Regions from separate parts of the Bacillus sp. MN7755 genome, predicted to be linked through region 3. Evidence: riboswitches for the same ligand, from Rfam matches in the RefSeq annotation. Region 3 holds a riboswitch; each other region holds the start of a gene.
What was found. Region 3 has a riboswitch for thiamine pyrophosphate ahead of thiT (energy-coupled thiamine transporter ThiT). Riboswitches for the same ligand answer to the same signal wherever they lie in the genome.
Positions count from the first base shown of each region.

Region 1: linked by a shared signal. The riboswitch ahead of tenA (thiaminase II) and the one ahead of thiT (energy-coupled thiamine transporter ThiT) in region 3 are both predicted to bind thiamine pyrophosphate.
Region 2: linked by a shared signal. The riboswitch ahead of tenA (thiaminase II) and the one ahead of thiT (energy-coupled thiamine transporter ThiT) in region 3 are both predicted to bind thiamine pyrophosphate.
Region 4: linked by a shared signal. The riboswitch ahead of thiM (hydroxyethylthiazole kinase) and the one ahead of thiT (energy-coupled thiamine transporter ThiT) in region 3 are both predicted to bind thiamine pyrophosphate.

Region 1 is NZ_BTRL01000013.1:181,194-189,008, forward strand. It holds gene ACYVEC_RS15750 (ABC transporter permease) at 1-41, shown strand, start outside; gene ACYVEC_RS15755 (lipoprotein BA_5634 family protein) at 110-781, shown strand; gene ACYVEC_RS15760 (DUF3914 domain-containing protein) at 858-1,199, opposite strand; gene ACYVEC_RS15765 (esterase/lipase family protein) at 1,477-2,718, shown strand; gene ACYVEC_RS15770 (homoserine dehydrogenase) at 2,806-3,831, shown strand; gene pdxR (MocR-like pyridoxine biosynthesis transcription factor PdxR) at 3,921-5,369, shown strand; gene ddlB (D-alanine--D-alanine ligase) at 5,374-6,288, shown strand; TPP riboswitch at 6,361-6,466, shown strand; gene tenA (thiaminase II) at 6,590-7,279, shown strand; gene ACYVEC_RS15790 (N-acetylmuramoyl-L-alanine amidase C-terminal domain-containing protein) at 7,448-7,567, shown strand; gene ACYVEC_RS15795 (heterocycloanthracin/sonorensin family bacteriocin) at 7,807-7,815, shown strand, end outside.
Region 2 is NZ_BTRL01000019.1:2,130-9,944, forward strand. It holds gene ACYVEC_RS21795 (CBS domain-containing protein) at 43-462, shown strand; gene ACYVEC_RS21800 (DUF3965 domain-containing protein) at 758-1,909, shown strand; gene ACYVEC_RS21805 (hypothetical protein) at 2,138-2,476, opposite strand; gene ACYVEC_RS21810 (SH3 domain-containing protein) at 2,482-3,642, opposite strand; TPP riboswitch at 3,912-4,023, shown strand; TPP riboswitch at 4,084-4,186, shown strand; gene tenA (thiaminase II) at 4,269-4,964, shown strand; gene ACYVEC_RS21820 (ABC transporter ATP-binding protein) at 4,933-5,682, shown strand; gene ACYVEC_RS21825 (ABC transporter permease) at 5,682-6,434, shown strand; gene ACYVEC_RS21830 (ABC transporter substrate-binding protein) at 6,431-7,432, shown strand; gene tenI (thiazole tautomerase TenI) at 7,443-7,815, shown strand, end outside.
Region 3 is NZ_BTRL01000017.1:356,681-364,495, reverse strand. It holds gene hpt (hypoxanthine phosphoribosyltransferase) at 1-195, opposite strand, end outside; gene ACYVEC_RS21210 (hypothetical protein) at 357-572, shown strand; gene ACYVEC_RS21205 (hypothetical protein) at 757-1,089, shown strand; gene ACYVEC_RS21200 (LPXTG cell wall anchor domain-containing protein) at 1,267-1,626, shown strand; gene ACYVEC_RS21195 (class D sortase) at 1,716-2,336, shown strand; gene ACYVEC_RS21190 (response regulator transcription factor) at 2,376-3,065, shown strand; gene ACYVEC_RS21185 (sensor histidine kinase) at 3,062-4,915, shown strand; gene thiT (energy-coupled thiamine transporter ThiT) at 5,121-5,792, opposite strand; TPP riboswitch at 5,879-5,980, opposite strand; gene ACYVEC_RS21175 (FeoA family protein) at 6,175-6,402, shown strand; gene feoB (ferrous iron transport protein B) at 6,399-7,815, shown strand, end outside.
Region 4 is NZ_BTRL01000005.1:99,933-107,747, forward strand. It holds gene ACYVEC_RS03740 (anaerobic C4-dicarboxylate transporter family protein) at 1-1,206, shown strand, start outside; gene thiE (thiamine phosphate synthase) at 1,321-1,980, opposite strand; gene thiM (hydroxyethylthiazole kinase) at 1,994-2,803, opposite strand; TPP riboswitch at 2,876-2,985, opposite strand; gene topB (DNA topoisomerase III) at 3,212-5,401, shown strand; gene ACYVEC_RS03760 (YhgE/Pip family protein) at 5,442-7,815, opposite strand, start outside.

The DNA.
Region 1 (7,815 bases), on a different contig from region 3:
GGCGTTACCTGCAAAAGCTTTATAAGGTTATGGATGAATAGAGTTTATTAGCTTGTAAGACTATATGAAAGCATGTGAAAAAATCAACTGTATGATGAAAGGAAACGCGATGAAAAGAACTTTAACTATTTTTATGTTAACGATACTACTATTAATAAGTTTTAGTGCATGTTCTAAAAAGGAGAATCTATTTCCTGCAAACGGTATATTAATCATTGGAGATGAAAAAAAATTTTCACCAATTATTAATCGTTATCAGGAAATTACGAAAGCAAATGAAGTGTTTTCTGTGAAAACAGGTATTCATGGAAACGGACACGTATTAATTTTAAATGAGTCTACAGCACAAGCATTGATTAAAGCTAAAGTTTTTCGTGAACGAGACAATGGTTCTAATTTTATACCTGTAAATACGTTACCGAAATTCCCAAAAGGGGGTTCGCTACTGTTTGCACAAGACGACGAAATGACTTTGAAAAGTATTAAACTAGAAGGAAAAGAGATTCCTGTCATATACAATAGTGACGCTTGGATAGGTAACAAACGTATTTATCCAGCACAACAGTATGTGATTGTATCAAAAAACAATGTATATAAGGAAATAAAAGCAAATGAAACAAAAATGCATCTTCTTCAATTTAAAAAATCTATAGGTGACGAAAAACCTAAAATGTCGACAGATAATTCATTGGTTAATGAAAATATCAAAGTAAAAAAGCTAATTAAAGGTTTGGAAGGAGAAGTATCTTTTCAGTTTGTAACGATTGGAGAAAAATCTTAAAAAAGAGTTCGAGCTTGATAGAAACTTTATCAAGCTCGAACTCTTTTTAGTTTATAGACCATTCATATAAAAAAGATTACATTACGTCGTTTAATCGACTCTCGTTTGTTTCTTCAATCGCATTTGAATTTTGAACTGAATTATTTTGAGCTTCTTTTTCTTTACGAACTTTTTGTAGCATTTCAAGTATGATCCATAAAGGGACACCTTTATCTTTCAACATTTTCCATAAATTTAATTCGTTAAATTTATGCTCAGGTTGTTTCATTTCTTTTTCAGATGAACGAATATCGAACTTGATAGGATCATTTACTTTCTTACCTTCAAGTTTAGTAGAAGAGATAGTATTATGCTCAAGAGTAGATGGAGTTATTTTAGTAGGTTGAGATAATGTATGAATGTTTGATCCGATTTGCATGATTTTTCCTCCTTTTCAAGCAATGAAATTAGTTTTCTTATGGTTTTTAAATCTATTTAACATGAGGAAACTATATCTAATTATAAATTCAAATAAACAGATTTACAAGCTGTATTGTAAAAAGTAAATGCTTACTTGAATTAATATTTATCAACATTTGTATATGTTTTCAATATATACAAGGAATATAAAATAATTTACATTATGTTTAAGTTATTAAAGCAGGCTGTGAATTTTTTTAAAGAAAAATGTAAACGTTTTATTAGGGGGAGAAAGTATGGGGAAGTTATTTTTAAAAATATGTTTTTTTACATTAATGACTGTAGGTTTATTCTCAGCGAAAATTATATACGCTGAAGAGGGTCACCAAAATAATTATCCGATCATATTAGTGAATGGATTTGCTGGATGGGGTAGAGAAGAAATGCTTGGCGTAAAATATTGGGGCGGTGTTCATGATATACAGGAGGATTTAAAAAGAAATGGTTATACTGTACATACCGCAGCTGTTGGACCTGTTTCTAGTAACTGGGACCGTGCATGTGAATTGTATGCCCAAATTAACGGTGGAACAGTAGACTATGGTGCCGCACATGCCGAGAAACATGGACATAATCGTTTTGGCAGAACATATAGTGGCTTTGCACCGAATTGGAGTGAAACAAATAAAGTTCATTTAGTTGGGCATAGCATGGGTGGACAAACGACTAGAGCATTAGTACAGCTATTAAAAGAAGGTAGTTTTGAAGAAAAGAATTATGTGAAAAATCACCCGAACATCAAAATATCACCACTATTTGAAGGTGAGAAATCATATGTTCATAGTGTTACAACATTAGCAACCCCTCACAATGGTACAACACTTGCGGATGGTAGTCTTCTGCTACCGTTCGTTAAAGATTTACTCATTACAGCTGCAAGTTTTGGAGGAAACAATAATTTATCGTTATATGATTTCAAATTGGATCAATGGGGTATAAAGAAGAATGCTGGAGAGTCTTTTTTCCAATATACTGATCGCATTATAAATAGTTCACTTTGGAAAAATACAAAAGATATAAGTCAATGGGATTTAAGTACAGATGGTGCAAAGGAGTTAAATAATTGGGTAAAGACGCAACCGGATGTGTATTACTTATCCTATAGTGGACATGCATCACAAGCAGCACCTATAACAGGTTTACATTTACCTCATATAACGATGAATAAAGTGTTAATGGGGAATGCATTTTTCTTAGGTTCTTATGCGAGATATGAAGAAAACCGTCCATTAATTGATACTTCTTGGTGGCAAAATGATGGTGTAGTAAATACAAATTCTATGATTGCACCTTCTTCTAATACAGCTGTAAATAATAATGAGTCTTTACAGGTTGGAAAATGGAATCATATCGAAACGAAAGCAAATTGGGACCATCTCGACATGGTAGGATTAAGTATTTCAGACACGTTAGGTTTTTCTAGCATTCCAGAGTTTTATAGAACAATTGCTGAAAAGCTATCACGTTTACCGAAATAGGTAATAATAAAGCGCTCTCGATGGAATTCGAGAGCGCTTTATATTATATTGAAAGAGGGATTTGGTAGAAAAATATGGGGGGATATTATGAAAATTCAAGTTGTATTATCAGGATATGGAACAGTAGGCAGAGAGTTTATAAAATTATTAAATGAAAAATATTCATATATATATGAAACATATGGGATTCAATTAGTTGTAAGTGGCGTATTAGGGAGAAATATTGCAATACATAATGAAGATGGCTTATCTATTCACCATTTATTGATGTATGGTGGCGGTACCGCTGCAATTGAAAAATATTTAGACTATTATCCGAATGAACGTGCAACAAATGGGATAAATGGTACTGTATTAGTAGAATCAACTGTTACAAACCTTAAAGATGGAAATCCAGGAAAACAATATATAAAACAAGCGATTGAGAAACATATGGATGTAGTTGCAATTTCAAAAGGCGCACTCGTTACAAACTGGAGAGAAATAAATGAAGCAGCAAAGCAGGCAAATGTACGAATTCGATATAGCGGTGCAACTGCTGCGGCATTACCGACACTCGATATTGGTCAATTTAGTTTAGCTGGTTGCCATATTGAAAAAATAGAAGGAATATTAAACGGGACAACAAATTATATTCTTTCGAAAATGAATGAGGAAGATGTTACGTTTGAAGAAGCACTGAAAGAAGCCCAAAGTAAGGGAATTGCTGAAACAAACCCAATATTAGATGTAAGTGGTTCTGATAGTGCGTGTAAATTGTTACTTTTAACAAACAGTTTAATGGGAACAGAGAAGACGCTTACAGATATACATATAAAAGGAATTGAACATGTTACAAAACAACAAATTCGAAATGCGAAGGAACAAAATAAATATATTAAATTAATAGCTTCAGCAAATAAGGATAAGGATGGTAACGTGGTTCTTCATGTAGAACCGTCCGAAATAGACAGAGATCATCCACTAGCAAAAGTAAATGGTACAGAAAAAGGGATTACGTTCTTTACAGATACGATGGGCCAAGTTACTACAATTGGTGGTGCATCAAATCCACGTGGAGCCGCAGCAGCAGCGTTAAAAGATGTAATTAACTTGTACCGAAAAGATTTATAAGAGCGTACCGCCCTTTATAAAAAATACATATGTAGTGGACCTTTTGAGAATGAAATAAATGTGTAAAAATAATTGCAGGGGGGAAGAAATTGTTTAAAGATTTTAAAGTTGTGAAAGATCGTCCCGTTTATATTCAATTGAAAGATTATTTAAAAAAGATGATTATGAAAGGGCATTTGCTCGGAGATCAAAAAATACCTTCAACAAGGGAACTAAGTGAATTATTAAGTGTGAGCAGAAATACTGTACTCGCTGCTTATGCAGATTTGGAGCAAGAAGGGCTCATTTATGCAGTTAAAGGAAAAGGGAATTTTGTTGCGAAGGTTGATATAAGCAACACTTCGTCTGTTGAAATAGATTGGAAAAATAAACTTAATACAGTTACCCTATTAGCGGATGAATTAGATTTAATGAAACATGGTGTTCGCTGGGAAAAAGGAATGATTGTTTTTAACAGCATCGCTCCGGATGAAAAGCTATTTGATGTGGAAAATTTCAAAAGAGCTTTTCTTACTCGTATGTCCATTGAAGGTGATGTCGTATTAAACTACGGATACGCAAAAGGTTATAGACCGTTAATGAATTATCTACTTCATTATATGGAAATGAAAGGTGTAGATATTTCGAACAAAGATATTTTAATTACAAATGGATTTACCGAAGGATTAGACATAGTACTATCCTCATTATCGAAAAAATCAGGTCGAGTTATTTGTGAGAATCCAACTCACCATGCTGCGTTGAAGCTGTTCCGCTTACATGGCCTTGAAGTTCATGGTATTGATATGAATGAGGATGGCCTTGATACGAATCAAGTTGAAAAAAGCTTGCGTGAAAAAGAGTTTGATTTTGCATATTTAATTCCTTCCTATCATAATCCAACCGGTATTGTTACAAGTTCAGAGAAAAGAACGGAACTGATGAGATTATTTTCAAAATATAAGGTTCCTATTATAGAAGATGGATTTAATGAGGAACTACGTTATTCAGGTTCACATTTAGCACCATTATTAACTTTTGCTGGCGCTGGTAATAATGTGATTTATATTAGTAGCTTTTCGAAGGTACTTTTCCCTGGTTTACGTGTAGGATGGATCATTGCAGATAAAGAGCTGATCCATCATTTAGAAAGTGTAAAAAGAGCAAGAACAATTCATACATCTACTTTAGATCAAGCTGTTCTGTTTCAATATTTACATGAAGGATATTTTGAAAAATATTTAAAAAAGGCAAGATCTGTTTATAAGAAAAAATATGAGTTAGCTGTTGGGGCGTGTAACGAGTACATTCCGTTTCAAAGGATGACCGGTGATGGTGGACTTCATTTATTTATAGAGTTAGATGAAAAAATTCATGCCCGAACTCTTTTGCAAAAGTGTTATGAGCAAGGAGTTACATTTTCTCCTGGAGATGTTTTTTACTCTGATGGAGGAGGAGCGAATACTTTTCGATTAGGATTTTCACGTCTGAAAGAAGAAGAAATAGTTCGGGGAATTAAAATAATCGGTGATACAATAAAAAATGAAATTTGGAGTTGAGGAAATGAGAATTGGCGTTATTATGGGAGGAGTATCCTCTGAAAAACAAGTATCAATTATGACTGGAAATGAAATGATTGCACATTTAGATAAAAGTAAGTATGACATAGTTCCAATTACGTTAAACGAAAAAATGGATTTAATCGAAAAAGCGAAAGACATTGATTTTGCGCTGCTCGCATTACACGGAAAATACGGAGAAGACGGGACTGTTCAAGGAACGCTTGAAAGTTTAGGTATTCCTTATAGCGGGAGCAATATGTTATCTAGCGGTATATGTATGGACAAAAATATTTCGAAAAAGATTTTACGTTATGAAGGAATAGAAACACCAGATTGGATTGAACTTACAAAAATGGAGGATCTAAATCTTGATGAGTTAGATAAGTTAGGATTTCCGTTAGTCGTAAAACCAAACTCTGGTGGGTCAAGTGTTGGAGTAAAGATTGTCTATAATAAAGACGAATTAATTTCAATGCTGGAAACTGTGTTTGAATGGGATTCTGAAGTAGTAATAGAGAAGTATATAAAAGGTGACGAGATTACATGTTCCATTTTTGATGGAAAACAGTTACCCATCATTTCAATTCGACACGCGGCGGAGTTCTTTGATTACAATGCGAAATATGATGATGCTGGTACTATTGAAGAAGTTATTGAACTTCCAGTTGAATTGAAAGAACGTGTAAACAAAGCGTCACTGGCTTGCTATAAAGCATTAAAATGTAGTGTTTATGCAAGGGTTGATATGATGGTGAAAGACGGTATTCCATATGTAATGGAAGTTAACACATTACCAGGGATGACACAAGCAAGTCTACTACCAAAAAGTGCAGATGCAGCGGGAATTAATTATAGCAAACTATTAGATATGATTATTGAAACTTCATTAAGAGTAAGGGAAGAAGAAGGGTTTTAAGTAGCAGTATCATGAATACTTTTGACAGTAACATGAAGTATGTTATGATGAATACAATACGAAAATTAAATATTTATCCACTAGGGGGGCCTATTATAGGCTGAGATCAAATGGGGATTTGAGACTCTTAGTACCTGATCTGGTTAATGCCAGCGTAGGGAAGTGGGAAAGACATTGTTATTTCATGAATAAATACTGTCAATTTCACTTTCTTTACGCCTGTAAAGAAAGTTTTTTTATTTTAAAGCGTTAATAACTGTGGATAAATACTTATATTAAATTAATTATTGGAGGAATTCACATGACTTTTTCACAATCGTTACGTAAAGAAGTAGATTCAATTTGGGAAGCTAGTTTTCAGCATCCTTTTGTAAAAAAACTTGGTGAAGGAACATTAGATTTAGCTAGTTTTCGCTATTACGTGCTTCAAGATTCATATTATTTAAGTCACTTTGCTAGAGTACAAACTTTAGGAGCTGCAAAAGCACTGGAATTAGAAACGACAGCTCGTATGGCACACCATGCCCAAAATACATATGAGGCGGAATTATCATTACATGAGAATTTTGCGAAGAAACTAGGGATAACACAAGAAGAAAAAGATAATTTTATCCCTGCTCCAACTGCATACGCATATACTTCACATATGTATCGTGCTGCGTATGAAGGACATTTAGGCGATATCATTGCAGCAATTTTACCTTGCTATTGGCTGTATTATGAAATTGGTGAGCGTTTAAAAGAGTGTCAGCCAGAAGAGCCGATTTATAACGAATGGATTTCTGCTTATGGATCTGATTGGTTCCGAACATTAGTTGAAGAGCAAATTACACGATTAGATGCAATAGCTGAAAAAGTAACAGAGGCAGACCGAAATCGAATGAAACAACATTTTATTATTAGTAGCCAATATGAATATTCATTTTGGGAAATGGCTTATACTTTAGAAAAGTGGCCAGTGAATACAGAAGTAAAAGATGTAATTGGATAAAGAATAGAAGTAATGTTATAGATAGGTATGGATAATACCTATCTATAACATTTTTTCTTGTCAGATTTGTGTAAAGTCGATAGTGCTGCGGATATGGCGAAATGGCATATCGATAAGTTAGTTAATTTAATTTTCTACGCATTAACTGGATAAACTTCTGCCACATGTATTAAACAATCAAATGGATTAACATATTTCGTTACTGTTCCAACTTCAGATGCACAACGTAATGGAATGAATTTCTACCTTGAACGTACAGGATACGGCATTATGGTTATTGAGAAATAAATTGAGCTTAGTAAGCATGAAGATATGACGCTAGAATTCAAATTTTATAATTTCTATTTATAAAAATGAGCCCATAGTAAAAATAGGTATATGAACAAGGTGCATCATCTAGTGATAAGTCATACTTTGTTGGTGTATGTATTTAACTTAGTTTATAGCGCTATTTCTACTTAGATGTAACGAACAAAAATATAGGAAAGCATCGATGGGGTTGTATTTTATAAACGGAGGTCATGAAAATGAATCAG
Region 2 (7,815 bases), on a different contig from region 3:
TTTAGGAAAAACTATGGTATGTATAAAAAGGAGGAGACAAAAATGACACGAGTGAGAGACCTTATGAGTACTCATATTGTACATTGTACACCGCTAGACAACGTATACGAGGCTGCTGTAAAGATGAAAGAAGAATCGATTGGATTGATTCCGGTTGTTGAAAATGAGCAAGTTGTTGGGCTTGTTACAGACCGAGATTTAGTTGTTAGAGGCATTGCTGAGAAACATCCTGGATCTAATAAAATTACAAATGTAATGACAACAAATATTGTTTCAGTTTCTCCTGATGATTCTATTGAAAAAGCTACAGAGTTAATGGCACAGTATCAAATTAGACGATTACCAGTAGTTGAGAGTGGTCAACTTGTTGGAATGCTAGCATTAGGTGATTTAGCTACAAGAGAATCGGCAGATGATCAAGCGGGATTTGCTTTAAGTGAAATCTCGGAGCATACGGAATGAAGAGAGACTTTAATTAGTGGGATAAGTTACGTATAAAAATCAGATGCATTATTCTAGTATATATGGATTAAGCTAATATGTTAGCATGATGTATCTGAGACATTATATAATAAGTATACGGTTAGTAATTTCGACAGTTTATTTAAATTTGTCATTCCTAATTTTAAATAAGAGAAAAAATGATATACTGATAGATATAAGTATTATGATAGATTTCGAATATAACAATATTTATTATTAATGATGTAATAATGGATTAATATTTCCTATGTAGACAAAAGGGAAGGGGAATTATATGAGGGCTGTACAGCGCGATCCAAATTGGAATTTGGTTACAGATACATATATAGAACCAAATAATTTCGCTGAATTATTTTCTTTGCTTGTACCTTGTCATCCAAAAGGTGAAGGGAAAGAACGAACTATATTAGTGTGGAAAGAAAAAGAATTTTATAAAGAAGAAAATTTAGCGGCATTTATCGTATATGGAATGAATAAAGCAAAGAATTTACCGCAGTTTCATAAAGATGAAATTCCAACTTTAGTACGTATTCTTCGCTTATGCCAAGAGATTGGTTGGTATGAAGAAGCAAATACTTTTATGGTAAATCAAGGACTAGCTGAGTTTGTTCACACTTCATTGGAATATGAAACGTGGGATCTTTTGACGCAAGCGGTTGCTTTAAACTATTTAATTATTAAATATCGTATTGGTGAATTGACTGATGGGGATGTAGAAATTTGGGATAGAGTTAAATTTAATGAGAAATGTATAAAGGATTGTAAACATCTATTATCCCATAAAGAAGTATTGGAATTTACATTCTTTTATATGTGTAAGAGAGCTAAATTCCTATCAAAGGAACAATTAAATAGTGATATGATGAGTCTAGCGATGTATTGTAATACTTTTGTGTATGATTTATATACACATGACTTATTACGGAAATATCGTAAGTGTACAGACTTCCTATCATATTATGGACCTAGTCAAGCGGTATTAGCTTGTCAAAGAGCTGTACTTTCTCAAATTTCAGATCGATTAGACCCATTAAAGACTACTCATGTAGATGATTATTTATATGTAATGAAAGATATGATGGAGCATATGACGATAGGAATAATGGATCGATATGATCATTTTATCGGAAAGTTATTATCATATGTGCCATTTTTCGAAATGATTCAAGTTCCACAGCATGCATATTATTGTGAAGAATTACTGTATATTTGTAAGGGCATTGAATATAAAGAAGAAATATTACGCAATTATATATTTATACAATTACATGATTGTCTGCCATCATTCTTTAAACTATTTCTTAAAAATAAGCGTTATGCAACGATTCATGACATTCTGTTCTATTGGTGCGATGATGAACAAAGGATGAGCTTGGAGAAAAAATATAATCTTAGCTTTATTTATGAAAAATATGCTTGTGGGTAAAGAGCATTTTCTATATAAATTAAAAAGGATCTCACATAAACGTGAGATCCTTTTTTTGTTAGTAAAGCAAGGAGAATGTGATTAAGACGAGAAATAACATTCCATAAAGGAAAAATTGTGCCGTATTGCTTTCTTGTATACCAAAAAAAGTATTTATTTTTTTATATAAATTCAATATATATTTTAGCGGATTATCTTTGAAAGATTGGTACACAGTGTCTCCTCTTTCTAAGCTTCTTGTTCGTGTTTTTTGTTATTAGGGACATGAATGTATCTAGCTATGAATAGTAAAACAGCCATAAAGAACACAGGAAATACGGTAGATAAATAAAAACCATTACTAATAATATTTGTTATTAGGGCACTTAATAGAAAGATGGCATTATAAATATGTGCAATTTTTTGTTTTAGTTTAACTTGAAAGGATTCCATCATAATTTCTAAAGCGACAAAAGCAATGATAATAGATAAAAATACAGTATTTGTATTGTAAATGATTAAACAACAGATTAAACCTAAAAAGGCTAAGTATTCAATTAAGAGAGGTATATTGATATTGCGTGGCATACAATTTACCTAACTAAATATGGCAGTGGGTTTACTGCATTTGTTTTTTCAAAATTCCATTCTCCATTGTGTAATTCAAAATGAAGATGTTGCCCGTATGAATGACCTGTGTTTCCCATATGACCTACTAATTGTCCAGCCTGTACTTGATCACCAGCTTGTACAGTGCGATCTTTCATATGAGCATAGACTGTTGTATATAGTTTCCCGTTTAGTTGATGAGCGATGAACACAACATTGCCATAGCTAGCTGAATAATATGATTTCACAACTTTACCTGCAGCCGCAGCTTGGATAGAGACATTACCCTGAGCTGCAATATCTATCCCATAATGCATTTGTTCCCAGCGCATATCAAAGGTTGAGCTAATTCTTCCTTGAGTAGGGAATTTGAAAACTGCTGGAATGGAAGTAGGTTGAGCTGTTTGAGTTTGTGATTGCGTTTGATTTTGCACCACATAATGCTTTGCTACATATCCGTATCCTGTGCCAAAACGAATTTTATACCAAGTTCCGACAGTTTCCACTACTTGTATTTGTGTACCATTTTGTAATGAACCAAGTAGTGCACTACTTGTACTAGCATTGCTACGTACATTAAGTTTAGGTGTTGCAACTGTGTATTTCGTATTATTTTGAACTGTGATGCCTTTTACTAAAGGCTGTGAACCATTAGACACGAACGCCTTTTGTACGTAACCTGTTTTGCCATTATGTAAAATTTTATACCACTCACCTTGTTCTTCTTGAATGGTAACGAATTTCCCATTTGGTAATACATCTAAAATTGAAGATTCTAAATTAGGTTCAGAACGAACGTTTAATGCATTGGCATTAACAATGTATTGATTATTAGATTGAAGTTTGTTTTTTAGTAGAATAGCATCTTTTTGTACGTAACCTACTTTATTATTAACAGATACTTTATACCAGCTATTAGTTGTTTCAAGTATGTTTACTTTCGTATTAAAGCGAATTGTATCAATTGATGAGCTATTTGCGTTATCTTGTGTATGTAAGGCTACTTGATCGACTTTGACATATCCAGTTTTCACGTTAGATAATTGTTCAGCGTTGGCTGTTTGTACAGTTGTTTCTCCCATAGAAGGAAGTAAAGAGGCAATTGCGACAGTAGTTGCTGTTAAAGCAGTAGCTTTCATATTCATATAATAGAGACCTCCTCTAGTTGTATAGTTGTAATTTTATTATAGTATAAAGATATAATATAGTGGGTGTATTCACATAAATGTAATATGAAATCAATAAAAAAATAAATTTTTTGAGGATAATGATTCCTTATTATCCAATTAATTGGGATAATAATTTCTAAGATAGAATATAAGTATTATATAGTTTTGTTATTTTGTTGACAATTGAGAAAATTAAAACAGTTGATGATGTCTTATTACGGTGTTATACTGACAGTGATAATTTCATAGTTTGCTAGGAGAGCTGGTGTTGCCAGCTGAGAGTAGGCCGTAAGCCTTTGATCCTTTTCATTACCTGATCTAGATTATGCTAGCGTAGGGAAGCAATTCGGACACTAATAATGAGTCCCCGTTTCTTTGCGTATAGAAACGGGGCTTTTTTATTTGAAAATTTCATATTGAAACCACTAGGGGTGCTTGTTGTGCTGAGAGAGGAATAATCCTTAACCCTTATAGACCTGATCTAGGTAATACTAGCGAAGGGAAGTGGAGCAACGAATAAATTATAATTTTATTTGCTGTAACCACTTCTTATTTAGAAGTGGTTTTTTATTTAGATATATAAATTGAAAGGGGATAGAGAAATGAAATTTTGCGATAGATTATTAGAAACTGTACAACCAGTTTGGGAGATGAGTCATAATCATCCGTTTGTAGTAGGTATGGGAGATGGCACGTTAGAAAAAGATAAGTTTCAGTATTATATTATTCAAGATTATTTATATTTGTTAGATTATGCAAAGCTATATGCGATTGGTGTTGTAAAAGCAACGAATCCACAAGTAATGGGGAAATTTGCTGAACAAATTGATGGCATATTAAATGGAGAAATGACGATCCATAAACAATATGCAAAAAGACTTGATATTTCTATAGAAGAGATAGAATCTGCCAAACCATCTGCTAAAAATTTAGCCTATACAAATTACATGATGTCTGTATCTCAAAATGGCACACTTGCGGAATTAATAGCAGCACTTCTTCCATGTATGTGGAGCTACTGGGAAATTGGAAAGCGTTTAAACGATATTCCTGGAGCAAGAGATCATGAGTTCTTTGGTGAGTGGATTCAAGGATATAGTTCGGAAGAATACGGTAACCTTTGTATTTGGTTAATAGATTTATTAAATGAAATGGCAGTTGGAAAGTCTGACAAAGAGCTAGATCGATTAGAGGAGATTTTCCTATATTCCAGTCGATTTGAATATTTATTCTGGGATATGTCCTATCGTAAGGAGATGTGGGGATTTGAGGAGCAAGAACATACTACAGTTTCATAATGTTTCTTTTCATTATGATGAGAAACCAATCATCAATGAATTAAATGCTTCTATACGAGATAAAGAGTTTGTAAGTATTATCGGACCGAGTGGATGCGGGAAAAGTACTTTATTTCGCCTTATTACAGGTTTAGAAGAAGCAAGTACGGGACAGATAGAGCTGACAGAAACAAAGAGCCATCCTGTAGGATATATGCCCCAAAAAGATATGCTCCTGCCATGGAGAACGATTATTGAGAATGCTGCCCTGCCGCTAGAGTGCCAAGGTGTACAGAAGAAAGAAGCACAAATAAAGGCAAAGGAACTGTTACATAAATTTGGCTTACAAGGGTATGAGACAAAATATCCGAAAGATTTATCTGGCGGTATGAGACAACGCGTATCTTTTATTCGAACTTTATTAACAGGCGGGGAGATATTGCTGTTAGATGAACCGTTTAGCGCGTTGGATGCTTTAACGAAGGCATCTTTGCAAGAATGGCTGTTTGAACAATGGAAAGAGTGGGAAAAAACAATTTTATTTATCACTCATGATGTGGAAGAAGCATTATTTCTTTCTAATCGAATTTTCGTTGTAGAAAATCAACCGATAACTACTTTAACCGAGAAGATTGTACCGCTTGATTGTAATCGGACAAGAAAAGATTTATATAAGCATGAAGTGTTAGCGCTTAAAGATGAGCTTCTTAGTATGTTACAAAGGCAGGTACTCGTATGATGAACCGGTTGAAGGAACTATTACCTGCCCTTACACTTTCTAGTATTTTACTTGTCATGTGGGAAATAGGCGCAAGAGTTGTAGATGAGATGTACATTTTACCGTCACCGTCTGCAATTGTAATGAAGATATGGAAACTAAAAGATATATTATTTACGGTTCATTTGCCGGCAACATTAAATGTCGTTTTAATAGGGGTGGCTATTTCTATCGTACTTGGGGTAGGGCTAGCGATGTTAATGAATGCGAGTAATTGGATGGAGAGAGCATTTTATCCATTATTAGTTGCCTCACAAACGATTCCGATTACAGCGCTTGCTCCACTCTTCGTTTTATGGTTTGGATATACGATTTGGAGTAAGGTTGTTGTTACGGTTTTAATTACGTTTTTTCCAATTGCGGTCAATACGTATGATGGACTACGTAGTACAAAAATAGAATGGGAGGAGCTCTTAGTTACGTATGGAGCAACGAAAAAAGATGTTTTTCTTAAATTAAAGTTACCATCTGCTCTTCCTTATTTTTTCTCAGCTTTAAAAATTGCAGTTCCGCTTAGTGTGATTGGGGCAGCAATTGGTGAATGGCTCGGTGCACAAGCCGGGTTAGGATATTTCAGTAAAAGGATGATGACGCAATTAGACGGAGCGGGTGTATTTGCACCCATTGTATTGTTATCATTATTAGCTATTTCCTTTGTCATCCTTATTTCGATTTTAGAAAAGAAATTTATTAGTTGGAGGAAGCATTCATGAAATTTTTAAAACGCATCTTTGTGTTTACATTATTAGTTGCAATGATTGCTGGATGTTCTAGTAATTCAGCATCAGATAAGGGTAAGAAAGAAAAAGAAATAACGGTCATGCTTGATTGGTACCCAAATGCGGTACATAGCTTTATTTATGCGGCAATTGAAAAAGGCTACTTTAAAGAAGAAGGAGTAAAGGTGAATATTAAATTCCCTTCCAATCCGACTGACCCATTAACTTTAGCAGCGGCAGGAAAAGTAACGGTTGGCTTGTATTATCAACCAGATGTTGTTATGGCAAGAGCAAATGAACAAATTCCAGTGAAATCAATTGGAGCTGTCGTACGTTCCCCGTTAAATCATGTTGTATCACTGAAATCAGCAGGCATTCAATCACCGAAAGATTTAGAAGGAAAAACAGTAGGATATTCGGGGACACCTTTAAGTGAGATGTATTTAAAAACGATGGTAAAAGAAGCTGGTGGTAATCCAGATACAGTGAAAGTAGTCGATGTTGGCTTTGATTTAGTACCAGCGTTAATTACGAAAAAAGTAGATGCAGTAACAGGAGCATACATTAACCATGAAGTACCTGTTATGCGACATGAAGGCCATGAACCAGCGTACTTTAATCCAGCTGATTATGGTGTGCCAAACTATCATGAGCTTGTATTTGTAACAGGTGATAAAACGTTGAAAAAAGATAAGGAAGCGTTGCAAGCTTTCTTACGTGGTACGAAAAAAGGTTATGACTTCATGAAGAAAAATCCAGATGAAGCATTAAATATTTTATTAAATCATCAAGAAAAAGAAAACTTCCCGCTTGTACCAGAAGTTGAAAAAGAAAGTATGAAAATTTTATTAGAGAAGATGGAAACGAAAGATGAGCCATTCCTATCGGATTCAAAAGAGTCATGGGAGAAACAAAATAAATGGCTGAAAGATAAAGGGATGACGAAAGAAATCGTTCCAGCTGAGGAATTATTCGAAAACATTTTAAAGTAGGCGAATGAATATGAAAAATGAGCTTCATGTAATCTCAAATGGTCACATGTCATTCGAAGAGCTAGTGAATGTAGCAATGCAAATTGAGAGTGAGATTGATTATTTACATGTTCGTGAGCGTGAGAAAAGTACGAAGGAATTGTATGAAGGTGTGGAAAGTCTTTTGAAGAAAGGCTTTCCTGCATCGAAGATAGTAATAAATGATCGAATTGATATTGCTATTTTATTAAATATTCCGCGTGTGCAGCTAGGATATCGAAGCGCAGATGTAAGGTCAGTGAAAGAAAAGTTTTCTTATTTGCATGTCGGTTATTCTGTGCATTCTTTAGAAGAGGCGATCGATGCATTTAAGAATGGAGCGGATTCACTCGTCTATGGTCATG
Region 3 (7,815 bases):
AGAAATAAAGTCGATTGTTACCTCGTTTTTAATGTGACGAATTAAATCAGCAGCGAATACGAAAGATCCTTTTAGTACAGCGATGACTACGATTTCTTCTCCTTCAAAGTCACGCTCGATTTGAAGCGCTAATTCTTTTACTTTTTCTTGTAATTGTTCTTCAGAAATTAAAGTGTCTTTTATTTCAATATTCATTGGAGTCCTCCTACAGTGTAAAACTTGTGAACATTTCGACTGTAAAGGATAGGAAGGAAAAAGTCAAAGAAGATATAAGTTTTTTACAGAAATCCCCGCAAAATAGTCAGATGATATGATATACTGATTATATTAAGAAAACGCTTCCATAAAGGGTGATTATGATGAGAAAGAAAGAGTATACAAGTGCAACATTTATAAAAGCATTACTTTTAACAATTGTTCTTGGTAGTTTGGCCTACATAATTGATGTACCAGCGATTCGGATTTCACTAATTGGAATGACTTTAGTATTAGGCGCAATCTCCCACGGTATGATGTCACAGCTGCAAGAAGCTGGAGTCGATCATATGAAAGATCATATAGATGAAAAATGAGAAACCTTCACGTATAGAGAGTGAAGGTTTTTTTGTTTCTTACAAAAATGTAAGGTAGTTGTAAGGCAAATCGATAGTTGCATAGTAGTGTTTTGGATAAACTATGGGTGTAAGGTAAAAGGCAAGCATATTTTAGGTAAATTAAGTTTTAGGCACTCTATATGTGAAAAAGGAGTAGGAGGGCATGGAGAAACGTTGGACGACCTTTTCTTTTTTAGCAACTAGCAACATCGTAATGCTAGCTGGCGAAATGGATTTTTTGCACTTGTTTGATCGAGAAGATGATCATTCTTCTTCTAAATTTACAATGAAATGGAATAAATGGAGCGAAAGTTGTAGGTTTGAAGAAGAGACCCCTAACGAAGAGCAAAAGATTATTTTGACAAACCCTATTAAAGCGTGGGTTGTTCAACGTCGTAAGTGTAACGTCAAAAATCACTTAAAGAAAACTGAGCCGAGACAATTAGTTATCGCTCCGGCCCATTCTACTTCTAAATCACGCGAAAGTAACATGTAAATATTGAGACACACACCCGAAAAAACATCGTATATATTGCGATGTTTTTTTATTTTTTTACAATGAAATCTTTAAATGAAATATATTTCATCTGCATCTTATATTTATATCTCTTGTTTATTCTAGTGATACATCCGATGCGAAGTGATGTAAAACGTATAAAAGGAGAGAAATAAAATGAAAAAGAAACTATTACCGATCTGTGCAATGGCACTTTTAACAGTAGGATATTCTTCAGTAGCAAGTGCGGATACTGGATCAGTAGCAAAGGAAGATGCAGCGCAGGTGCAGCAAGATAAGGCTAAAAAAGAAGAAGCAATTAAGATACAGCAAAAGAGTGAAGAAGAGAAAAAGAGAATAGCACAAGAACAGTTAAAAAATGATATGGCAAAAAAAGAAGTAGCAAAGCCAGTTGTACAAGGTGAAAAATTACCAAATACAGCATCTAATAATGTAGCAATGATGGCACTAAGCGCGTGCCTTGTAGGGATAGGGACGTTATTTGGTTTGAATCGCCGTAATAAAGTTAAGGCGTAATTAAAATATTTCCCTATAAAGAATGGAATAATTTCATATATTAAAAATGGTAGGTTATTCCTACCATTTTTGGCATGGAGGGATGAAATATGAAGGTACTCAATTATATCGGAATTATATTGATGGCTATAGGACTATTTATGGGATCATATTATGCTATGGAATGGTATAAAGGAAAAAGCTCTGCGCAAGAATTAACGACAGAAGAAATAAAGAGCCTTAACAATATAAAACATGATCAACTTTCACATGAAACCCCTGTAACTTCTCAAGTACCTTCTTCTCAAACAGAGCATAAAGAAGGAGAAAAGGTAGCAATGTTAAATATACCGAAAATAAAAAAGAAGTTTTCTATATATTGGGGAGCAGATGATGCAACGTTGAAGAAAGGGGTTGGAATGTTCGTTAGTGATTTAACGACAACGCCATCTGGAGGGGGACATACTGTACTAAGTGGGCACCGGGATACTGTATTTACAGATTTAGGAGAGTTAAAAGAAAAAGACACTCTTATTTTAGAGTATGATAATAAAACGTACACATATGAAATTCAAAAGACATGGATTACCCATGCGGATGATCGGACTGTTATTATAAAAAAAGAAGAACCGATACTAACACTGACGACTTGCTATCCATTTGATTATATAGGGGATGCGCCAGATAGATATATTATCGAGGCGAAGTTAACTGCTAGTTATTCAAAATGAAATTGTAGTTTCTAAAAGCGGGAGGGGGATATATAAGTTATGGCAAAAAATATTTTAATTGTGGAAGATGAAGATATATTACGTGAAATATTAAAAGATTATTTTTTGAGTGAGCAATATGTAGTGTTTGAAGCAAGAGATGGGAAGGAAGCTTTAGTAGTATTTGAGGAAGAAGAGGTTGATTTAGTTATTCTTGATATTATGTTGCCGGAACTTGATGGGTGGTCCGTTTGCCGAAGAATCCGTAAGACATCCGAGGTTCCGATTATTATGCTAACGGCACGTGTAGATGAAGATGATACGTTACTTGGTTTTGAACTCGGGGCAGATGACTATGTGACGAAGCCATATAGTCCGCCCATTTTATTAGCAAGAGCGAAAAGGTTGTTAGAAAGTAGAAAAGTGACAAAGCAACTCTTAGAGAATGAAGATGATACATTATCAATCCACGGTATTCACGTTCATTTTCCGTCGCGTACTGTTACAGTAAATAGAACAGACATTAATTTAACACATACAGAATTTGAAATATTAGCGTATTTCATGAAAAATCAAGGAATCGTTTTAACGAGAGAACAATTGATTTCAAGAATTTGGGGATATGAATTTGCTGGTGATGATCGAACGGTTAATAGCCATATTCGTAATTTGAGAAACAAATTGGGAGAGAAAGCAAAGTACATTACAACTGTAGTACGAACAGGTTATAAATTTGAGGGGAATGTATGAGAAAAGGGATTGTACTAAAATTATTTACCCTCACAACAGCATTATGTATGTTAATTTTAGCGACGATATTTATTGGACAAACGATATTTTTTAAACAATATTATGCGAATCGAAAAGTGGAAGATATTAAAGTGAATTTAAATTCCTTCGAAAAGAATTATTTGAACTATGCAGGAAGTGCAGAAGGAATTCAGAAGCTGGAGCAAGACTTTTTAAGAGAAAATAATACGTGGATTACGACATTAGATCAGAACGGGAATTTAAAGCATGCAGATGATTTTTATTTTGAGGTAACGATAGATCGTAGGCAACAAAAGAGCTTTGGACAACAAATATTCAAAATTCCTTTATACAATCTCGTCAATATAGAAGAGATTGATAATAAATCATCAGATCAGTTTCTAGGCCAAGGAATTTCTTTTTCTGGAGTGAAAAAAGAAGATAGTTTTATTCCATTCTCTTTCTCGTTATCGAAGCAGAATTTAAGCGGATCTAATAAACCGTTAGAAAAAGCATTTAAGGAGAAAATGAGTAAATTAGATGAGGAGAAAAAGAAAGCAGCTGAGGAACAAGTAGGTAAGGAAAAGAAGCCGGCTGTTCAGGAGCAAGCTGCCCAAGAACCAGATGCTTACATAGGTGGGTTTGTTACGAAAGTACAGTTTCCAGATGTAAAAGGTCTTGTAAATCCAATTTATAAAAATAGTATATTCTTAGATAACATAAAAGAATTTCAAACAGATTTATTATTAAAAGAGAGCAAGCACATACAGTATGCAACACAAACAATGGACTATGAAAAAAATGATATTAAATATAAATTATTAATCAAACCAATAAAAGAAAAAGACGGATCAGTAACATATATTTATGCGATGGCTTCTTTACAGCCCGTAGATGAAGCTGTACAAATGGTGCAAGATTACTACATCTATATCATTGCATTTGTAGTCGTTCTTATTTTTTTAGCTTCGTTTTATTATTCAAAACAAATTGCAAAACCGTTATTAAAAATAAATGATACGACGAAGAAAATAGCAAAATTAGATTTTACAGAAAAAATACCGATTACTTCAAAAGATGAAATTGGGGATTTATCGAAAAATATTAATGCATTATCTAATAAACTCCATTCGCATATTGGACAGTTAGAAGAAGATATTGAAAAGGAAAGAAAGTTAGAAAAAACGCGAAAAGAATTCATTTCTGGTGTTTCACATGAATTAAAAACACCGCTGAGTATTATGAAAAGCTGTATTTCTATTTTAAAAGACGGGGTAGCTGAGCATAAAAAAGAGTACTATTTTCAGGCAATGGAACGAGAAGTAGATAAAATGGATACGTTAATTTTGGATATGCTTGAGTTAGCTAAATTTGAGTCAGGTACATATAAAATGAAAATGGATTCATTTTATATTGATACAGTAATTGAAGATATATGTGAACATCTTTCTGTACAAATAGAGAAACAAGAACTTTGTGTTCATAAAAATATAGGTCCATTTGAAGTGATGGCAAATCAAGGCCGGATTGAACAAGTCATCGTAAATTTCATTACGAATGCCATACGTTATACACCAAATAAAGAAGATATTATTATTTCTACAATAGATGAGAAAGATCGTATAAAAGTATGTATTGAAAATAAAGGTACTCACATTGAAGAAGAACAATTAGATAAAATTTGGGATCGTTTTTATCGCGTGGATGCAGCTCGTCAGCGTTCGCAAGGTGGAACAGGTCTTGGGCTTGCTATTTCGAAGAATATTTTAGAACTGCATGATGCTGAATATGGAGTAAAGAATACAGAAGATGGTGTATTATTTTACTTCTATTTACCGAAAAAAGCGTAGACAATATGATCTACGCTTTTTTAAGTTATTTTCATATTATCTTTACCTAATCTTTATTTTCAAGCGATATAATCGTGTTAGAAAATGAGGTTATGTAAGGAGTCGATGAACCGTGCATAGCAATTGGCTAAGTATAATGGTATTTATTTTCTTTTGTGCATTTATTGTTTTTTTAATTGATATTACGATATGAAAAAAAGAGCGCTCATGAAGCGCTCTTTTTGTTTGCATTTATTTGATAAGCATTGATGCTCTTGAATAAGCGTGGTGAAGTAAGGAATAAAAATATAAGTAAAACGGTACATAGAATGTAGGAACCAATCATTACGCTACCGTTTACAATTAATGAATAAAGCACAGCGGATTGACCTTTCGGTGCATATTGTCCCCAGAAAATAATACCAGCAATAAAGTGACAGAAGTAGCGAGCAAAGCTACCAATAAATGTAGCAACAATAATGTAACCAAGAACTTTCTTTCCTTCGTTCTGTTTTGAAGAAGGTTTGTCTTTACGGCTACCTAAATTGGATTGTTCTTCACTATTTTCATTGGTTGTTAAAAGTGCCTTTTGAATTGGACGATAGAATAAACCAGCAAATCCAATGAATGCGAAAGCAACGAAGTATTCAATAAGTACTTGAATTGGTGTGACGATAATGGCATCGCCGACTACAATTTGTAATAATCCCCAAATTAAGCCTCCTAAGAAAGCCATTTTGAAGCCCCAGCGGTATGCGATAATAAATATAGGAATCATAGCAAATGAGATGGAACCGCCTGTTGGAAGTTTAATTGATAATGGTAAAATGTCGATGACCATGGCGAAGGCTGCAAGAATAGCAGATTCAATCATCGCTTGTAAATTGGTGTTACGCATGTTGTCTCCCCCTAAATTCAAGTTGTACAAAAAAGAATAGATATCATAGGAGGATACGAAATACGTAAATAAAAAAGAGATATGTATTTCGGACGTTTGCACAATCCCTGCGTTAGCATTAACTAACAGGTTCTAAGGGTCGGAACGAAGTGTTCCCTCTCAGCGGTAAGGCTCCCCCTGTGATAACGAGATTCTTTATTTGCTATTGTTTATTGTAAGCGAAATGGATGAGAATGGCAAACGAATACGGTATGACAATGATTGAAATAGAATTGTAGCGAAATGTTAATAAATATGAAGCAAAAGGGTATAGTACAAGAGAAATAGAGTGTGCTATAATTTTTTTGAAAATAATTATCATTCTCTTTTGAGGGGGAAGGTTATGAGCTTAGTAGATATTAAAATCGGTGAGAAAGTGTTAGTAAAAAGCGTTCAGTCTTTAGATCATTTACTAAAGAGAAGATTGGCGGCTTTTGGTCTTTCTGAAGGAAGCGAACTTCGCATGAAGCAGAAAGCGATGTTCAAAGGTCCTTGTACATTGGAGTGTCGTGGACAGTTAATTAGTATTCGTCATTGTGACGCGAAAATGATAAAGGTGGAATTAGCGTGAATAAGGTAGCTTTGCTAGGGAATCCGAATACAGGGAAAACATCATTATTTAATGCACTTACTGGTTCTTATGAATACGTAGGAAACTGGAGCGGTGTAACAGTAGAAAAAAAGGTTGGTAAATTAAAAGATAGACAAGGAACATTAATAGATTTACCAGGCGTATATGATTTAAATCCAGTTTCACGTGATGAGGGTGTTGTAACAAACTTTCTACTAACAGAAGAATTTCAGCATATGTTAAATATTGTGGATTCCTCGCAATTTGAACGAAATATGCATTTAACGTTGCAGTTACTTGAATTTGGTAAGCCGGTTTCAATTGGTTTAAATATGGTTGATGTGGCGAAGCAAAGAGGAATTGTAATTGATGTAAAAAGGTTATCAGAACTATTAGGTGTAATAGTCGTTCCTGTCGTTGCAAGAAGCGGAAAAGGCTGTGAAGAACTACTTGCGACTCTTAAAGAAAATGACAAAAGTGAGAAAAAGCCATTCATTATTTCATATGGTGTACAAGTAGATGAAGGAATTGGAGAAGCAATTTCTCTTTTAGAGAAAGAGAAGTATGAGCATCCAAGATGGTTGGCCCTTCAATTTTTAAGTAATAACGAAGTAGTAGAAAAAGAAATGAAAGCACTACCAATTTATAAGGAACTCATAGCCATTCGATCTCGCTTAGAGGGAAAACTTGATTGTACGTTGGAGGAGCATATTTACAAAACTCGTGAAGCGTATATTGAAAAGTTAAAAACAAATGTTATGAAGCATGAGAAAGAAGGAAAAATTCCTTTTTCGGAAAAAATTGATAGGTTAATTACACATAAAGTTTTAGGACTTCCAATCTTTTTAGCAGTTATGTTTTTTATTTTTCAGGTTACGTTTACGTGGATTGGTACACCGTTATCTGATATGTTAGATGAGTTTTTTGGTGGACAGCTTACGGATTGGGTGACGGCTGGGCTCACGAGTGTCGGAGCTTCTGATTTTATTCAAGCGCTCGTTACAGAAGGCATTATTGCCGGTGTTGGTGCTGTATTAGTATTCGTTCCACAAATCTTTGCACTATTCTTTTTCATTTCATTATTAGAAGACTCAGGATATATGGCGCGAATTGCAGTTGTTATGGATAGAATTATGGAATTCTTCGGTTTAAACGGAAAAGCGTTCATTCCGATGATTATCGGTTTTGGATGTAACGTTCCAGGTATTATGGCAGCGAGAACGATTGAACAAGAGAAAGAACGTTTACTTACAGTTCTTGTAACACCATTTATGTCTTGTTCAGCACGTTTACCTGTATATGCATTATTTGCGGGAGTATTCTTCCCTCATAGTCAGGCGACTGTTGTGTTTTCTTTATATGTTGCAGGGATAGTCCTTGCGTTATTAGTTACAAAGATTATGTCTCTTACAA
Region 4 (7,815 bases), on a different contig from region 3:
TTCGTCTTCCACTTACAACCTACAGCTCCTCCTATTGATGTCATGCTTATGATTTTAGCAGTAATTACAGCTGCTGGTGCACTCCAAGCCGCTGGAGGAATGGACTACCTTGTTCATCTGGCCGAGAAAGCATTACGAAAAAATCCAAAACGCATTACATTCTTTGCTCCAATTGTTACTTATTTATTTACACTTTGTGCAGGAACTGGTCACGTTGCTTATTCTGTACTTCCTGTCATCGCAGAAGTCTCTCGCGAATCCGGGATTAGACCGGAACGACCAATGTCAATTGCCGTAATCGCTTCCCAACAAGCAATTACAGCTAGTCCTATATCAGCTGCAACAGTTGCACTTCTAGCAATGTTAGCTGACTATAAAATCACCTTATTAGATATTTTAAAAGTAAGTATCCCTTCTACTTTCATCGCTTGTATGGTAGCTGCATTTGTTGCTAGCAAAATGGGGAAAGAATTAAATGAAGACCCTGAATACTTGAAACGATTAAAAGAAGGAATGATTCCTAAGATTGAAGAGAAAAAAGAATTTGTCGGTGTAAAAGGCGCTAAATTATCAGTTATCCTTTTCCTATTAGGAACTTTCCTTGTCGTACTTCTCGGTTCATTTGAAGCACTTCGTCCAGGATGGATAGTTGATGGGAAGTTAGCCCGTCTTTCCATGCCAAACACAATTGAAATGGTTATGTTAACGATTGCAGCTCTTATTATTATTTTCTGTAAACCAAATGTAGAAAGCATCGTGTCTGGTAACGTCTTTAAAGCGGGTGCAACAGCAGTTGTTGCTATTTTCGGGATTGCTTGGATGGGAGATACTTTCTTTAACGGAAACTTAAATATGATTCAAGGATCAATTCAGCACCTAGTAACAAGTGCACCATGGCTATTTGCCATCGCATTATTCACTCTATCTATTTTACTATATAGCCAAGCAGCAACAGTACGCGCTTTAATGCCTCTTGGATTATCACTCGGTATTCCACCAGCACTACTAATCGCTATGTTCCCTGCAGTAAATGGATACTTCTTCATTCCAAACTATGGAACAATCGTTGCTGCGATTAACTTTGATCGTACTGGTACAACAGGCATTGGTAAATATGTTTTAAATCACAGCTTTATGATTCCCGGCCTAATCGCAACATTCACTTCTATCGGAATTGGAATGCTCTTAATTTCAATTATGTTTTAAAGAAGAAGCACAAACCCACAATTTTAAAGGGTTTGTGCTTTTTTAATCAAACGTTTGTTTAAATATTTTTAACTGTCCATTCTGTTCTTTACTATGTGTGTACAGTTCCCTTTTCTACAAACTTTTATTTACTTCTTCAGCTAATTTCCTCGTACTTTCATAAGCAGATTCCGATAAACTAATAGCTGAAATACATGAAACACCGTCCGCACCCGCTTCTATAACCGAAGCTGTATTTTCAATTGTAATCCCACCAATACCAACAATCGGTATCCTAATTCCTTGTTCTCTAAAATGAGCTAAACCTTTCGTTCCTTGAACTGCTTTCGTATCTTTTTTTGTACTCGTTGGAAAAATCGGACCAACACCTAAATAATCAGCTCCGTTTTCAATTGCCCAGCTCGCTTCTTCAATTGTATGTGTAGATACACCGATAATTTTATCCCCCATTTTTTCACGAACAGTAGTAATTCCTTCATCATCTTGTCCAACATGCACGCCATCTGCATCTAATTCAATGGCTAATTCTACATCATCATTTACAATGAAAGGAACACCATATTCCTTACAAAGCGCCTGCAATTCCTTTGCAAAGCGCACTCTATCTTCTCCGATTAAAGCTCCTTCTCCCTTCTCACGAAACTGAAAAAGTGTCACTCCACCATCTAACGCTTCTTTCAATACAGCTAACGGATCCTTCGTACAGTTATTACTTCCCATAATAAAATACACTTGTAATAACTTAGACATTCTCTTTGCTTCAATGCGCATCATGTTTTTCATCCCCTTACTTTAACTCCTCAATCTTCCCATACTTCTCAATATCACCCGAAGTGGTATTCGCTAACTGATTTAAAAATTCAATTTGGAAACTACCAGGTCCCTTTTCCACCGTCTTAGTAGCTGCCAGTTCCGCAGCTACACCATAAAACGTTAATGCTGCTACTGCTGCCTTTACATAATCCTTTTCTACTGCTACAAATGCTCCTATTACAGAGGTTAGTAAACAACCAGTACCTGTAACTTTCGTTAAAATAGGGTGACCATTTCGAATAAGAATCGTTCGCTCTCTATCTGTAACAACATCTTCTTTTCCAGTAATCACCGCTACTGTATTTAATTCATCCGCTGCCTGCCTTGCAATACTTACGACATTGCCATTTCCAGCACCGGCGTCTACCCCTTTAATTTCCCAGCTCTCATTAATAACATTCGCTATTTCAGCTGCATTTCCGCGAATAATTGCTAACTCGATTTCGGCCGGAATATGTCTCGCAACTTCTGTTCGATACGATGTTGCTCCTGCACCAACTGGATCAAACAGTACTGGTACATTGTTCACATTTGCTGATTTACCCGCAAGTAACATCGCTTCTACTTCTTCAGGACGTAGTGTCCCCATATTTAATACTAACGCTCCAGCAATACTCGCCATTTCTGCCACTTCTTCTTTTGCATACGCCATTACAGGCGATGCTCCTAGCGCTAACAAACCGTTAGCTGTAAAATTTGTGACAACAACATTTGTAATATTATGAACGAGCGGATTAGATTCTCTCACCAAATCCACTACTTTACTAATTTCTTTCATATTCATCCTTTTCATCTCCTAACTATAGTGATGGGAGATACACAAAAAGGCACTTTGCGCGTACGCAAAGTGCCTGAACATGTGCTTTTACACTCTCCCTACGCTGGCATTATCCAACAGGTTCAAATGGTCAATGACGGATTAGTCATACTCTCAGTTTGCATCCACAAACTCCCATGTGTTTATTATTCATCTACTTCAAAGTCTACTCTTATTCTAATAAAATAACAAGTTCTTTACTTTTCTATTTAATATAGAAGCACCCTATAAAACAATAAGCATAATCAAGTGAAACTTTAATCAGTGGGTGTTTTGTTCATTCCACTAAAAACCGCTCAAATATGGAGCGAAACTGAATCTCAAGAAGATGTATGCTATAGTTAACGTATGGAATTTTGAAAGGATGTTTTAAATATGTCAAAAAGCGTTGTAATCGCTGAAAAACCTTCCGTTGCACGAGATATTGCGCGTGTACTTAAGTGCGATAAAAAAGGAAATGGTTATCTTGAAGGTAATAAATATATTGTAACTTGGGCTTTAGGTCATCTTGTTACATTAGCAGATCCAGAAAACTATGATGTGAAATATAAAAAGTGGAATTTAGAAGATTTACCGATGCTACCTGAGCGTTTGAAATTAACGGTTATTAAACAAACAGGAAAACAATTTAATGCTGTAAAAAGTCAGCTTCTTAGAAAAGATGTAAATGAAATTATTGTAGCAACAGACGCTGGGCGTGAAGGAGAATTGGTCGCTCGTTGGATTATTGATAAGGTTCGAGTTAACAAACCAATCAAACGTCTATGGATTTCATCCGTTACTGACAAAGCAATTAAAGATGGTTTTGCAAATTTAAAACCAGGTAAGGCATATGACAATTTATATGCTTCAGCAGTTGCGCGTTCAGAAGCTGACTGGTATATCGGTCTTAATGCGACTCGAGCTTTAACGACTCGCTTTAATGCCCAGCTGAATTGCGGCCGTGTACAAACACCTACTGTCGCTATGATCGCTAATCGTGAAGATGAAATAAAGAACTTCAAAGCTCAAACTTACTACGGCATTGAAGCTCAAACAACAAATCAACTAAAACTAACGTGGCAAGATGCAAATGACAATAGCCGTAGTTTTAATAAAGAAAAAATTGATAGCATCGTAAAAGTTTTAGATAAACAAAATGCCACTGTTATAGAAATTGATAAAAAACAAAAGAAGTCATTCTCTCCTGGTCTTTACGATTTAACTGAATTACAACGTGATGCAAATAAAAAGTTCGGTTACTCTGCGAAAGAAACATTAAACATTATGCAGAAATTGTATGAGCAACATAAAGTGTTAACGTACCCTCGTACAGATTCACGCTATATTTCATCTGATATCGTTGGAACACTTCCAGAACGTCTAAAAGCATGTGGTGTCGGAGAATATCGTCCTTTAGCACATAAAGTATTACAAAAGCCTATCAAGGCTAATAAATCATTTGTTGATGATAGTAAAGTAAGCGATCATCACGCAATTATTCCAACAGAAGGATACGTTAACTTCTCAGCCTTCACAGATAAAGAACGCAAAATTTATGATTTAGTTGTAAAACGTTTCTTAGCTGTTTTATTCCCAGCATTCGAATACGAACAACTAACATTACGCACAAAAGTCGGCAATGAAACGTTCATTGCACGCGGAAAAACTATTCTACATGCCGGTTGGAAAGAAGTATACGAAAATCGCTTTGAAGATGATGATGTGACTGATGACGTAAAAGAGCAACTTTTACCTCGCATTGAAAAAGGCGATACATTAACTGTAAAGTTAATTATGCAAACATCCGGTCAAACGAAAGCACCTGCACGTTTTAACGAGGCGACTTTACTTTCAGCAATGGAAAATCCTACAAAATATATGGATACGCAAAATAAACAACTTGCTGATACGTTAAAATCAACTGGTGGATTAGGTACTGTAGCAACACGAGCTGATATTATCGACAAGCTATTCAATTCGTTCTTAATTGAAAAACGTGGTAAAGATATTCACATTACTTCAAAAGGCCGTCAGTTACTTGATTTAGTGCCAGAAGAGTTAAAATCACCTACACTAACTGGTGAGTGGGAACAAAAGCTAGAGGCAATTGCAAAGGGTAAACTGAAAAAAGAAGTATTCATTTCAGAAATGAAGAACTATACGAAAGAAATTGTTTCTGAAATTAAATCGAGTGATAAAAAATATAAACATGACAACATTTCAACAAAGTCTTGTCCAGACTGTGGTAAACCAATGCTAGAGGTAAACGGCAAAAAAGGAAAAATGCTCGTTTGCCAAGACCGTGAATGTGGTCATCGTAAAAATGTATCTCGTACAACAAACGCTCGTTGTCCTCAGTGTAAGAAAAAATTAGAATTACGTGGTGAAGGTGCTGGACAAATCTTCGCATGTAAATGTGGCTATCGTGAGAAATTATCGACATTCCAAGAGAGACGTAAAAAGGAATCTGGAAACAAAGCTGCTAAGCGCGACGTTCAAAAATATATGAAACAACAGAACAAAGAAGAAGAACCATTAAACAATCCATTTGCAGAAGCATTAAAGAAATTAAAATTTGATTAAACAAAAAGGTTCCTACCTCTATCGGTAGGAACCTTTTATTTTAGTGAATGATTTTACTTCCTTTTGCGTTCTCAACAAACTTTTCACTCGATTTGTTAATTGGTGTTTTCAGTAATAACGCAGCAACAATCATAACTACTACGAAAGCACTTAACACAAGTAAATCTCGCGTTACGATATCCCAAAGCATCCCGCCTACTGTTTCACGAATTGCACTAATTGCGTATGTGAACGGTAAGAATGGATAAATTGCTTGGAAGAACGCTGGTGTCATTTGAATTGGGAATGTTCCCCCCGATCCTGCTACTTGCAGTACAAGTAAAATGATCGCCATCGATTTCCCTACGTTTCCGAAAATAGAAACGAGTGAGTATACGATACAAACGAAGACTCCACCAATAAATAAACTAAATAATACAAACCAGAACTTATCGACTACGTACGTACCGAGTAAGAATATATCTCCCATCGATACGATAAACGCTTGTGAAAGACCTATCGTTAAGAATGTCAATAAACGTCCGAAGTAAATTTCATGGCTCTTATAATTCGCGCCCTCTTCATGTACTTCTACTGTTAATAATGAAACCATTAATAATGCGCCTACCCATAATGCAAGCACCGTATAGAATGGTGACATTGCTGAACCGTAGTTCGGCATCGCAAATAATTTATTCTCTTTTAAATTTACTGGATTCGCAAAGTAATCACTTTGCTTCTCAACATCATTTTTCAATAAACGGATGATGTCTTTTAAATCCTCTTCAGATTCAAAATCACGAATTTTATCTGCTAATTCTTTAATCTTTTTCTCAGTAGCTGGCATTTCAGCTTTAATATCTGCTAATTTCTTTTTACCGTCTACTAAGCCTTTTGATGAATCTTCTAGTAACTTTTTAACATCTGGAAGCTTTTTGTCTGCTTCTTTTAAAATTTGAGATGTGTTTTTAGACATCTCTTTTGTACGAGCAATAGCTGCATTGAAATTTGGAGTGATTTCAGAATCATATTTAGCCAAAATATCGCCTATTTGTGCTGAAACATTTTTAGACACTTCATTAATACTCTCAATGACATCTGCTGCTGGTTTTTGACCTTTATTAATAGCGTCAATTCCTTTATCAGTTAAATCGATTCCTTTTTGAAGACCATCTTTTATTTTATTCACTTTAGAAATCATGTTATTCGTGTTCTTATCACTATTTACATCTGCTAAAACTTTATTTGTACTTTCCAGAACTGGAATCATGTCGTTAAATAAATTCCATGCTGCTTTGAACTGTCCATTTAAATCATTTAAGGCTACTTTTGTAGAGTCTAATCCATTAACACCTGCGTTGCTTAAGTCTTCTCTTGCTTTTCCAAGTTCTGTTTTTAATCTGCTGTAATCACTTACAGCCTTATCGTACTTTTCTCTACCATTGTCTAATGCCTCATTGGTTTGATTTACTAACTCATTCGCTTTTTTTATATCTTGATTTAAATTACCTCTAAGTTGTTGCGCATCTTCTTTTACACCTTCAGCCTTATCTTTCAATTGCTCGGCTGTACTTACTGCTTTTTCAAAATCAGTTACGAATGTTGCATTATAATCTGCTTCTGCTTGATTTACCAAGTTATTTATTGCATCTAATTTTTTATTAGTAGCATCTCTTACATCTTTTTTCACTTCTTGCCCTGTACCAATAATATTGGCAATATCTTTAACGCCACCATTTGCATTTTCGATAGCTGATTTAAGGTTTGTTAATCTTTCTATTCTCTTTTGGAAGAATTCTTTTCCAAAATCAGTTGATGCCGACTCTTTAAATTTAGTAAAGACATCAATTACATATGAAACACTATCCGCACGTCCTTGCAACGTCTCAGAAACATTATTAAGATCTTGTTTCGCTTTTTCCGGATCAAAATTACCATTTTGCAACCCGTTTATAACACCTTGTGCGTAAGTTGTTCCAACACGTATTGAGCTGAAAACATTATTTACAGTTTGATCAATATTTTTAGCAATATTCTTATACCCATCACCATTCACTTGCGGTAACGCTGGAATTTCTGGTATTTGCGGTATTTGTGGAAGAGTTATATTAGGTAACACTGGGAATTTAGCTGGATCTGGAAGTGTCAGATTAAAATCAAATGAAGGATTTTTTAAGTAATCTGTAATTTTCGCTGCAGCATCCAAGCCCTGCTTCGTTACAATTAAATTATTCTTAATAGTTCCCGGAGCACGATTCAATGTTTCATCATTTCTCGCAAAGAATTTATCTAAATTCCCTAACGCTTCTTGCCCATCATTCATAACACTTTCTACAACCGGTAACTCTTTTTGTGCTACCTTCACAACATCCTCTGCTCGAGTCGCATCATCTAACGCCTTATCCATCAATGTATTCATTTCTGGGAACTGCGCT